2 regions of the Pedobacter steynii genome follow, and region 1 is predicted to be linked to the other one. Evidence: riboswitches for the same ligand, from Rfam matches in the RefSeq annotation. Region 1 holds a riboswitch; the other holds the start of a gene.
The links. Region 1 has a riboswitch for S-adenosylmethionine ahead of metH (methionine synthase). Riboswitches for the same ligand answer to the same signal wherever they lie in the genome.
Positions count from the first base shown of each region.

Region 1 (4,900 bases):
AACCAGTTCTGCCAAAGGATAATCTTCAAACACCCTTGTTCCTGTGAATGCAGGAGCGGGAGCAACCAGGTCAAGATCTATTTTAAACTGATCTTTTCTCGCTTCTTCCAGTGTTTTAAAGCGTTTATCAGAACGTTTGTTTAAATGTGCTTCTCTGGCCTTATCGTATTCCTGTCTGATGCTGTCAATATATGGGCCTCTGGTTTCTTCATTCATCAGTGTACTGCATACCGTTACACTTCTGGAAGCATCCAAAACATGAATGGCAGGTCCGGAATAGTTCGGTGCTACTTTTACTGCTGCGTGAATACGGGAGGTGGTTGCTCCGCCAATAATCAATGGAATGGTAAACCCTTCCCGTTCCATTTCCTTGGCGAAATGCACCATTTCGTCTAGCGAAGGTGTAATCAGACCACTTAGCCCGATAATATCCGCATTAATTTCTTTCGCTTTCTGAATAATGGTTTGTGCGGGAACCATTACTCCAAGGTCTACAATTTCGAAGTTATTACAAGCCAGTACTACGCCTACAATGTTTTTTCCGATATCATGAACATCTCCTTTCACTGTGGCCATTAATACCTTCCCGGCAGATGAGCTCGCCTTTCCATCCGGATTATCCAGTTTTTCCTGCTCGATAAAGGGAAGCAGGTAGGCTACTGCTTTTTTCATTACCCTTGCAGATTTTACTACCTGTGGAAGAAACATTTTTCCGGCACCAAAAAGGTCTCCGACGATATTCATTCCATCCATTAAAGGACCTTCAATCACATGTATTGGCTTAGGATATTTCTGTCTGGCTTCTTCTACGTCGGCATCCAGGTATTCTATAATTCCTTTAACCAGGGAATGGGAAAGCCTGCTTTCTACGCTTTCTTTCCTCCATTCTTCATCTCTGACAATCTCTTTGCCCTTGGATTTAATGGTGTCTGCAAATTCGACCAGTCTTTCGGTTGCATCTTCCCTGCGATTGAGCAATACATCTTCCACACGCTCCAGAAGTTCGGGTGGGATCTCCTGATAAACTTCCAGCATTCCTGCGTTTACAATTCCCATGTCCAGGCCTGCTTTGATGGCATGGTATAGAAATGCAGAGTGCATGGCTTCTCTAACCGTATTGTTTCCCCTGAAGGAGAAGGAAATGTTGGAAACACCTCCGCTTACTTTCGCATAAGGAAGGTTTTCTTTAATCCATCGGGTTGCGTTGATAAAATCTACCGCGTAATTATTGTGTTCTTCCAGGCCGGTTGCTACCGTAAGGATGTTTGGATCAAATATGATGTCTTCGGCAGGGAAACCTACTTCGTTGACTAAAATGTCATAAGAACGCTTACAGATTTCTTTTCTTCTTTCGAAGTTATCTGCCTGTCCTTGTTCATCAAATGCCATCACAACTACAGCAGCACCATAGTTCATGATTTTACGGGCACTTTCTTTAAACTTCTCTTCTCCTTCTTTCAGGGAGATGGAGTTGACAATACCTTTACCCTGCAGACATTTTAATCCGGCTTCGATTACTGTCCATTTGGACGAATCGACCATGATCGGAAGTTTGGAAATGTCGGGCTCTGAAGCGATCAGATTTAGGAATTTTACCATTGCGGCTTCTCCATCCAACATCCCTTCATCCATATTCACGTCGATCACCTGGGCACCACCTTCTACCTGCTGACGGGCAACAGTAAGGGCTGCTTCATAATCACCACCCAAAATCAGTTTAGAGAATTTAGGTGATCCGGTGATGTTTGTTCTTTCACCAATATTGACGAAAATACTTTCTGGGGTAACGGTTACTGGTTCTAATCCACTCAGACGCAGGTAAGGAGCTGTTTCAGGTATTTTTCTTGGGCTGATGCTTTTTGCCTTGGCTGCAATGCATCCAATATGCTCAGGTGTTGTACCACAGCAACCTCCTACGATGTTTACAAATCCATGCTGAATAAAATCTTCTACTAAATGGGCAGTTTCATGAGGCATTTCATCATAGGCACCAAACTCATTAGGTAATCCTGCGTTTGGATAGGCAGATACATAACAGGTAGCCTTTGCGGAGAGCTCTTCAATGTGAGGCCTCATATCTTTGGCACCCAGAGCACAGTTAAAGCCGATACTGATTGGATTGGCATGAATTACCGAGTTTAAGAAAGCTTCTACCGTTTGTCCGGATAAAGTTCTTCCTGAGGCATCAGTAATTGTCCCTGAGATCATGATGTCTATTGTTCTGCCAATTTCCTTTTCATACTTCTTAATGGAGAATATGGCTGCTTTAGCATTCAGGGTATCAAAAATAGTTTCAATTAATAGGAGGTCAGCGCCCCCGTCAACCAGTCCGCGGACCTGTTGATCGTAGGCGTCTACCAGCTCATCGAAGGTAAGTGCCCTGAATCCGGGATCATTTACATCCGGCGAGATGGAAAGTGTTCTGTTGGTTGGGCCAACAGCTCCTGCCACAAAGGATCTTCTGTCGGGGTTTGCGGCCATGAATTCATCTACTGCTTCACGGGCAATCTTTGCACCTGCAAAGCTCATTTCATAATCCAGCTCTTCCATCTGGTAATCTGCCAGTGAAATACGCTGGGTACTGAACGTATTGGTCTCTATAATATCTGCACCGGCTTTAAGGTATTCGGTGTGTATGGCTTTGATGATATCAGGGCGTGTGAGGTTAAGCAAATCGTTGTTGCCTTTTACATCACATGGGTGATCTTTAAACCTTTCACCTCTGAAATCTTCTTCTGTTAGGATATAGCGCTGAATCATGGTACCCATGGCACCGTCAATAATCAATATGCGTTTTTCTAACTCTTCTCTAATGTTCATTTTTTTTCTCCCCGTAATGCGTATGAAAAATATGACCAGATACGAACTTCATATCGGTTACTATTTTATCCGCAGTCAAAAAGCTTATTGAAAAGTCCGGTATAGGGTCGACTTTAACTTATCTTTCGGGAACCAATGGTCCGGTTCCAGTAGAATGTAGCACCTTGTAAGCACAGGTTGCTAAGACTTCGCAGGGTCTAATCCCTCCGTCTTTCTCTATAAGCTCTGCAAAAGTGCAACAAAGAAAAATCATTTCCAAAAAAACAGCGCTTAAAGCATATAAAATTGCAAAGGCCATGCAAATATGCATGGCCTTCGGAATAATATTTTGAAAATCTGTGATTATCTTCTGCTTCCGAAGATTCTTAAAAGATATAAGAAGATGTTTAAAAAGTCAAGATAAAGTGATAAAGCACCCATGATGGCTAGCTTTTTAGTATCTGCATTGTCAATTGATGCTCCGCTTTCCTCTATTCCTGCTCCAATTCTTTTCAACTTCTGAACGTCATATGCGGTTAAAGCAGTAAAGATGGCGATTCCGATGAAAGCCATAAACAAGCTAAAGCTTTCACTTTGAATAAACATGTTGACAACACTTGCAATCACTAATCCGATTACACCAACCATTAATATCGGTCCGAATTTACTCAAGTCGACATCTGTAGTATATCCAAGAACAGCCATGATTCCAAAAATACCTGCTGCACCGGCAAAACAAGAGATTACAGAAGCTGATGTATAGGCTAAGAGGATAAAGCTTAAACTAAGTCCAGTTAGTACAGAATAGAGAATAAATACCCCTACCAATGCACCGTAAGAAAGCTTATTTAATCCTGCACTCATTAAAAGCACAAGGCCAAGAGGGGCGAACATGGCAACATACCCAAGAATAGTCGGTTTTTGTGTCGTGGCATCTCTTAGAAATGAATATAATTCAAGATTATTGGCCATTACAAGCGCAGAGACTGTTGAAAGACCTAATGCGATAAACATCCACAAGAATACATTTGCGAAGAACTTCTTAGCAACTACTCCAGTTTGCTGTTCAGCAAAAACAGATTTATGTGCCCATTCGTAATTATTATTGTTGTTATCCATTTTATTTAAATTTTATTTTAAAGTTACTAATTGTTTATCTTCTTACAAAAGCTATGCCCCGAGTCTTTTTGTCAGGATTTCTTCCACTTTCTTGAAAAACTGAAGAGGTTTCAGGGTTCTCCATGCCAAATCGTCAAGCTGACCGCCAAAGTTAATGTAGTAATCGATATTGGCGTTTCTGAATTCATCGATCACATGTTGCTGGAAATTGATTCCGGTAATCCAGCCATCTTCCACATCCTGGAACCACTCTTCATAATAGCTGTCTTCAGAGGAATGAAAGTTCAGTACGTTTTCGCCGATGAGGATAAACTTATTGATTCCTTCATCTACCATTAGTTCCAGTATTTCCCTTTTGAGCAGCATGATGTCATTTCCAATGGCATCGTTCCACTCTCCGATAAACTCGATGATTGCATAATTTCTGTCGTAATCTGTGTACAATACTTTAATGTACAAGGTATTAGATCCAAAATCATCCCATTGGGGGTGAATCAGGAAATTGTACAACTGTTTATCGAAATAGAATTCTGAATATTCCGTGTTATAAAAAGGCGAACGTTCATCTTCGGCGGCGATATAATCATCGCGCCATAGATAGAAGGGCTCAATTTCGTGCATAATTAAGGGATTATTTGGTGCCTGCTTCAACAGCTTTACGGACACTTCCGTAACGGATTAGCAAATCTGCAGCCTGATCATGGTCAATGTGTAGTTCTTCCATGACCATTTGTGTACCGCGATCAACCAGTTTATGGTTGGTCAGCTGCATGTCTACCATTTTGTTGCCTTTTACTCTGCCCAGTTTGATCATGACTGTTGTGCTGAGCATGTTTAAGACTAGTTTCTGCGCAGTTCCTGATTTCATGCGGGTAGAGCCGGTCAGAAATTCCGGTCCAACCACCACCTCTACCGGAAAATCACTTTCCGCTGCAATGGGGCCTCCTTCGTTGCAAACGATACATCCGGTTAGGATTCCATG
Region 1 covers NZ_CP017141.1:1,766,350-1,771,249, forward strand. Annotated here, with positions in the region: gene metH (methionine synthase) at 1-2,820, opposite strand, end outside; SAM riboswitch class I at 2,936-3,045, opposite strand; gene BFS30_RS07310 (Bax inhibitor-1/YccA family protein) at 3,163-3,918, opposite strand; gene BFS30_RS07315 (hypothetical protein) at 3,970-4,539, opposite strand; gene murQ (N-acetylmuramic acid 6-phosphate etherase) at 4,550-4,900, opposite strand, start outside.

Region 2 (4,900 bases), 2.0 Mb from region 1:
GCTATGCATTACTATAACCGGATCAGTCTGAAAAAAACGAGCGATACGATTCTGATCAGAAACCTGGAAGATACAGTATCCAATATAAAAATCTATGTCAAAGATCAACACCTGATCGCTGAAATGTCTGCATCAGGAAAACCTGTTTTTTATAGTCAGCAACTGGACAACATTAAGGGAGTGCTTCCGGCAGAAAGCAGGATTACCGGTATTAAAAAAGACGGTATTGTTTATTACAATGCCAGCAAAAATATTGAACTGACAGAAGAACCTCTCCATGATCATAAAATCAATACTAAACTTCTTATGAGTTTACTGCTGCCAAAAACAACTGATCTGAATGTTGTTTTCCAGCATCTTGGAGATCTTTTTTCTAAAGAAGAAGCCTTGTTGGTCATTTATAAAAGTGGCGCTTCAAAAGAGAAACCCGAAATTTTAAGCTTTTTACAAACTGATGCCCAGGGGAAAATTGATTCCGGAATTACCTGGACCGCAGATGCCAGGCCTTACTATGAAATTTATAATAAGGGTAAAGTCAGCAAAAAGGAATTCATCAGCTTAGCAGCTTTTCAGGCGGTGTTTATGAAATACATGCAGTAAGAAAATCCGGTTAAAATGCGGATATAATGTGTTGCATTTCCCTTTAGTTTTTATTAATGATTACTTCGTTATTAATAGGGGATTGATAGGTCATTTATTGGTCTGTCATACCTTTTAACAACGTTTTTATAACTTAGTAGCTATTAACTTTAATTAGTTACATATTAATAGTATATGCAAAATATTTCGTAAATTACTGCTATTGAACTTAATTAGTTAACTAAAAGCAGTAAAATGGGAAAATTAATAAACGGGCTATTTGGCGGATTCCATGGCAGAATCGGCAACCTGGTAGGTTATACTTTAAAAGGTAAACACATCATTAGAAAAATAGGTATCAGTACTAAACCGCTGACCCCCGCAAGAAAAGCCAATTGCCAAAAAATGAAGGTAGTAAACGAAATACTGAGCCCTTCGCTTCCTGTTATACGGGCTGGATTCCGTCTGGCAATTGTCGGAACGGATAAAAGCGAGTATAATGAAGCCGTTTCTTATAATAAACTGAATGCCCTTCAGGGTGAATATCCAAACATCAGCCTGGATTATACCAAAGTACTGGTCAGCATGGGAGATCTCCCTATGGCGGTTAATCCTGCAATCAGCCAGAATGCTGATGGCAATGAGATCGAATTTAACTGGGAAATACCGGCTGATCTGTCTTACCAATATGATAACGACCGTGCCATGCTGATGATTTATTTCCCGGCATTAAAAGTAAGCTGTTATCATCTGATCGGATCAAAAAGAGCTGAAGGTAAAGACACGATCCGTATCGATGGAGCCCATGCAGGAGAACGCATGGAAGCTTATATCTCTTTTATTAAAGACGATGGAAAACAGGTCTCAAATAGTGTTTATGCCGGTTCTTTAAATGCCGGTAAAGCAACAGAAAGCACTGTAGAAACAGCGCCAAAAACAGCAACACCAATCCTGGATTTCAGTTTTTCAGGCCCGGATTTTGAAATCATAGACGTTCCGAATCAGGAGCTGAGTTCAGCTAAAGGTTGGAATCAGTATTTCTTGAAAAACAAGGCTAGTGATGAGATTATTGGTGATTTCACCTTTAAACTCAGACAAAACAACCAGTATATAGCCGAAATTGAGATCAACATCTCTCCTGTGGAGCAGCGTAAAGGTGATACAAAAGAAGCTGCATCGGCGCTAATGTCTTTCCTGTTTGAAAAAGCAAAAGTTAACCGGATTGTAAAAACGGTGAATGCTAAAGATGAGGCTGCTATAGCCTTGCTGAGGAGCTTAGGTTTCAGTGAAGAAGGCTATTTCGTGGAAAATGCCTTCATAGATGGTAAATGGATCAATCAATATCAGTTTGCCATGCTAAAATCTGAATGGGATTTATTTAAATAAAATTTGTAATTCCTATGGGATTAGTAGATTATTTGTATATTTGCTGCTGAAGATGCTTCTTTAATCTTCCGACTTATCCAGAAAGACTGAGGGAATGGCCCTGTGATGTCTTAGCAACCTCTACCTTCTAACCGGTAAAAGGTGCTAATTCCAATTCGCAAATAGCGAATAAGATAAGCAGTTCAACAGCTACAATGCTGCTGCTTATCAAGCCATCACTCATCACTGAAAAAGAAGGAAACGGGGCGCATCCTAAACTTAAATTTAAGCATATGAACCTACTCTTACTTCCTTACGAAACTAGCTGCGCTAAATCTTTTTATCACCCTGTTGCAAATCACGATATGCGTGGGGCAACACTCATGTGTTGTTGCCGGATCTTTCGTACCAAATTCTAAACTTCTTACACTTATTTCAAAACCAATATGTTAAAAATATACAAAATTTTTATAGGGATTGCTTTGTCCTTTTTTTTCCTGCTGACCGCCGGGGCGCAGTCAGTAAAAGTTACCGGTGTGGTTAATGATAGCGCTGATGGACAGGCGATTCCAGGTGCGTCAGTGACCATCAAAGGAAAAGATAATGCTACAATTACAGATGCAAATGGTAATTTCTCCCTGCAGGCAAATGTGAATGACCTGATCCGGATCAGTTATCTCGGATATGCCAGTAAAGAAATCCGCATTACTTCAGGAACGGGGATTTTAAAGATCAGTCTTGAGCCTTCATTAAACGACCTGAATGAGGTTGTGGTTACCGCATTAGGGATTACGAAAGCCAAGAAATCATTGGGTTACGCTGTACAGGAGCTGAAATCCAAAGATATCACTACCGCAAAAGAAACCAATCTGATCAACTCACTGGCAGGAAAAATCGCCGGTGTACAAACCACCAATAGTCAGGGAGATATGGGTTCTTCGAGGATCATCATCCGTGGAGAAACTTCTATCTCCAGTCAGAATCAACCCTTATTTGTGGTAGATGGAGTTCCGGTAGACAATTCACAGTTTCTTGGCAGCGGAGGTTCCCGGGATTTTGCCAATACAATTTCTGATATCAACTCTGAAGATATTGAATCAATTAGTGTGCTGAAAGGCCCGAATGCCGCGGCTTTATATGGTTCCAGGGCTGCTGCCGGTGTTATCCTGATTAAAACAAAAACAGGAAGAGGGCAACAGGGACTGGGAATCAGTATCAATTCCAATACTACTATTTCTAATTTGCTAACACTGCCAACTTATCAGAATGCTTTTGGCCAGGGTTCAAATGGCAAATTTAGTTATGTAGATGGTAAAGGGGGAGGAGTGAACGACGGTGTGGACGAAAGCTGGGGCCCCGCATTGGATGGCCGCCTGATTCCGCAGTTTAATACAAATGGAAAACCTGAGCCCTTCATTGCCCATCCGGATAATGTGCGGGACTTTTTTGAAACCGGTTATGCCCTGAGTAATGGAGTGGCCATTGCCGGATCTGGGGAGAAACAGGACGTTCGGTTTTCTTATAACAACCTGACTCAGGGTGGGATATTACCCAACTCCTCGCAAAATAAAAATTCACTACTTCTGAATACGACTTATCGCATTACACCGAAACTGACTTTAAATGCCAATGTGAATTATATCAAAAGCAATGCAGCAAATCTGCCGGCATCAGGAGGTAAACGGGCTACCGGTCCGATGCTTCAGTTTACCTGGTTTGGCAGACAGGTAGATGTGAGCCAGCTTAAAAAATATAAAGACGACAATGGAAATAACATCAACTGGAACAACAGTTATTATAGCAATCCCTATTTCATTGCCTATGAAAATACAGTGAGCCAGAAAAGGGACCGCATCATTGGAAGTGCAGAACTGAATTATAAAATTACAGAAGCCCTGTCTGCAAATTTCAGAACCGGAAACGATTATTATACGGATCGCAGAAAGATAAAAATTGCCTATGGCACAAACGGAACTCCTTTTGGCTCCTATCAGGAGGATGCTTATACCGTGAATGAAAACAATACGGAAGGAAGATTGGAGTTTAACAGGAAGATAAACGACGACTTTTCTATTAATGTCCTGGGTGGGGTAAATGTAAGAACATCTACTTTGGAACAGAACGATCAGATGGCTACGAAACTGGCGGTAAATGGCCTCTATACTTTAAACAATTCCAGAGATCCGCTTGTATCTTCCAATTTTTACAGCAAATTGAGAACGTATAGTATCTTTGGATCTGCTCAATTTGGGTATAAAGACTATGCCTTTCTTAACGTAACTTCCAGGAACGACTGGGATTCCAGTTTACCTAAACAAAACCTCTCTTATTTCTATCCTTCAGTAAATGGAAGTGTGGTCCTGACCGAAGCTTTTGATATCAAAAGCGAGGTGTTGAGTTTTGCCAAAATCAGAGGTGGCTGGTCAAAAGTGGGGAAAGCAACCGAGCCTTATCAGCTGGTTAATACTTATAGTTTTACCGCTCCTTTTAATGGAAACCCGCAGCAGGCTGCAAGCCTGGTAGAGCTCAACCCAAATCTGTTACCTGAAATCACCAAATCTGCGGAGGCGGGAATTGAACTGGGCTTGTTTGATAACCGGGTAAAATTTGACCTGAGTGTGTACAATACCAATAGTATCAACCAGATCCTGAAAGTAAACGTGAGTTCATCAACCGGATACAATCAGAAATTAATCAATGGAGGAAGTATCAATAATAAAGGATTGGAAGTACAGCTTGGGTTAACGCCGGTGAAATTGCAGGATTTTAGCTGGGACATCAACCTGAATTATGCACTGAACCGTAGTAAGGTCACGGAGTTGGATAAAGAAGGACTGATCAGCAGTTATACGATCGGAACCAATAGAACTGTAGATGTACTTGCTGCAATCGGCAAACCTTATGGTACTTTCTTTGGAACTGCTTATCAGCGAAATGCTGACGGTGAGATCCTGGT
Region 2 covers NZ_CP017141.1:3,733,469-3,738,368, forward strand. Annotated here, with positions in the region: gene BFS30_RS15635 (hypothetical protein) at 1-600, shown strand, start outside; gene BFS30_RS15640 (GNAT family N-acetyltransferase) at 835-1,965, shown strand; SAM riboswitch class I at 2,036-2,145, shown strand; gene BFS30_RS15645 (SusC/RagA family TonB-linked outer membrane protein) at 2,391-4,900, shown strand, end outside.
Region 2: linked by a shared signal. The riboswitch ahead of BFS30_RS15645 (SusC/RagA family TonB-linked outer membrane protein) and the one ahead of metH (methionine synthase) in region 1 are both predicted to bind S-adenosylmethionine.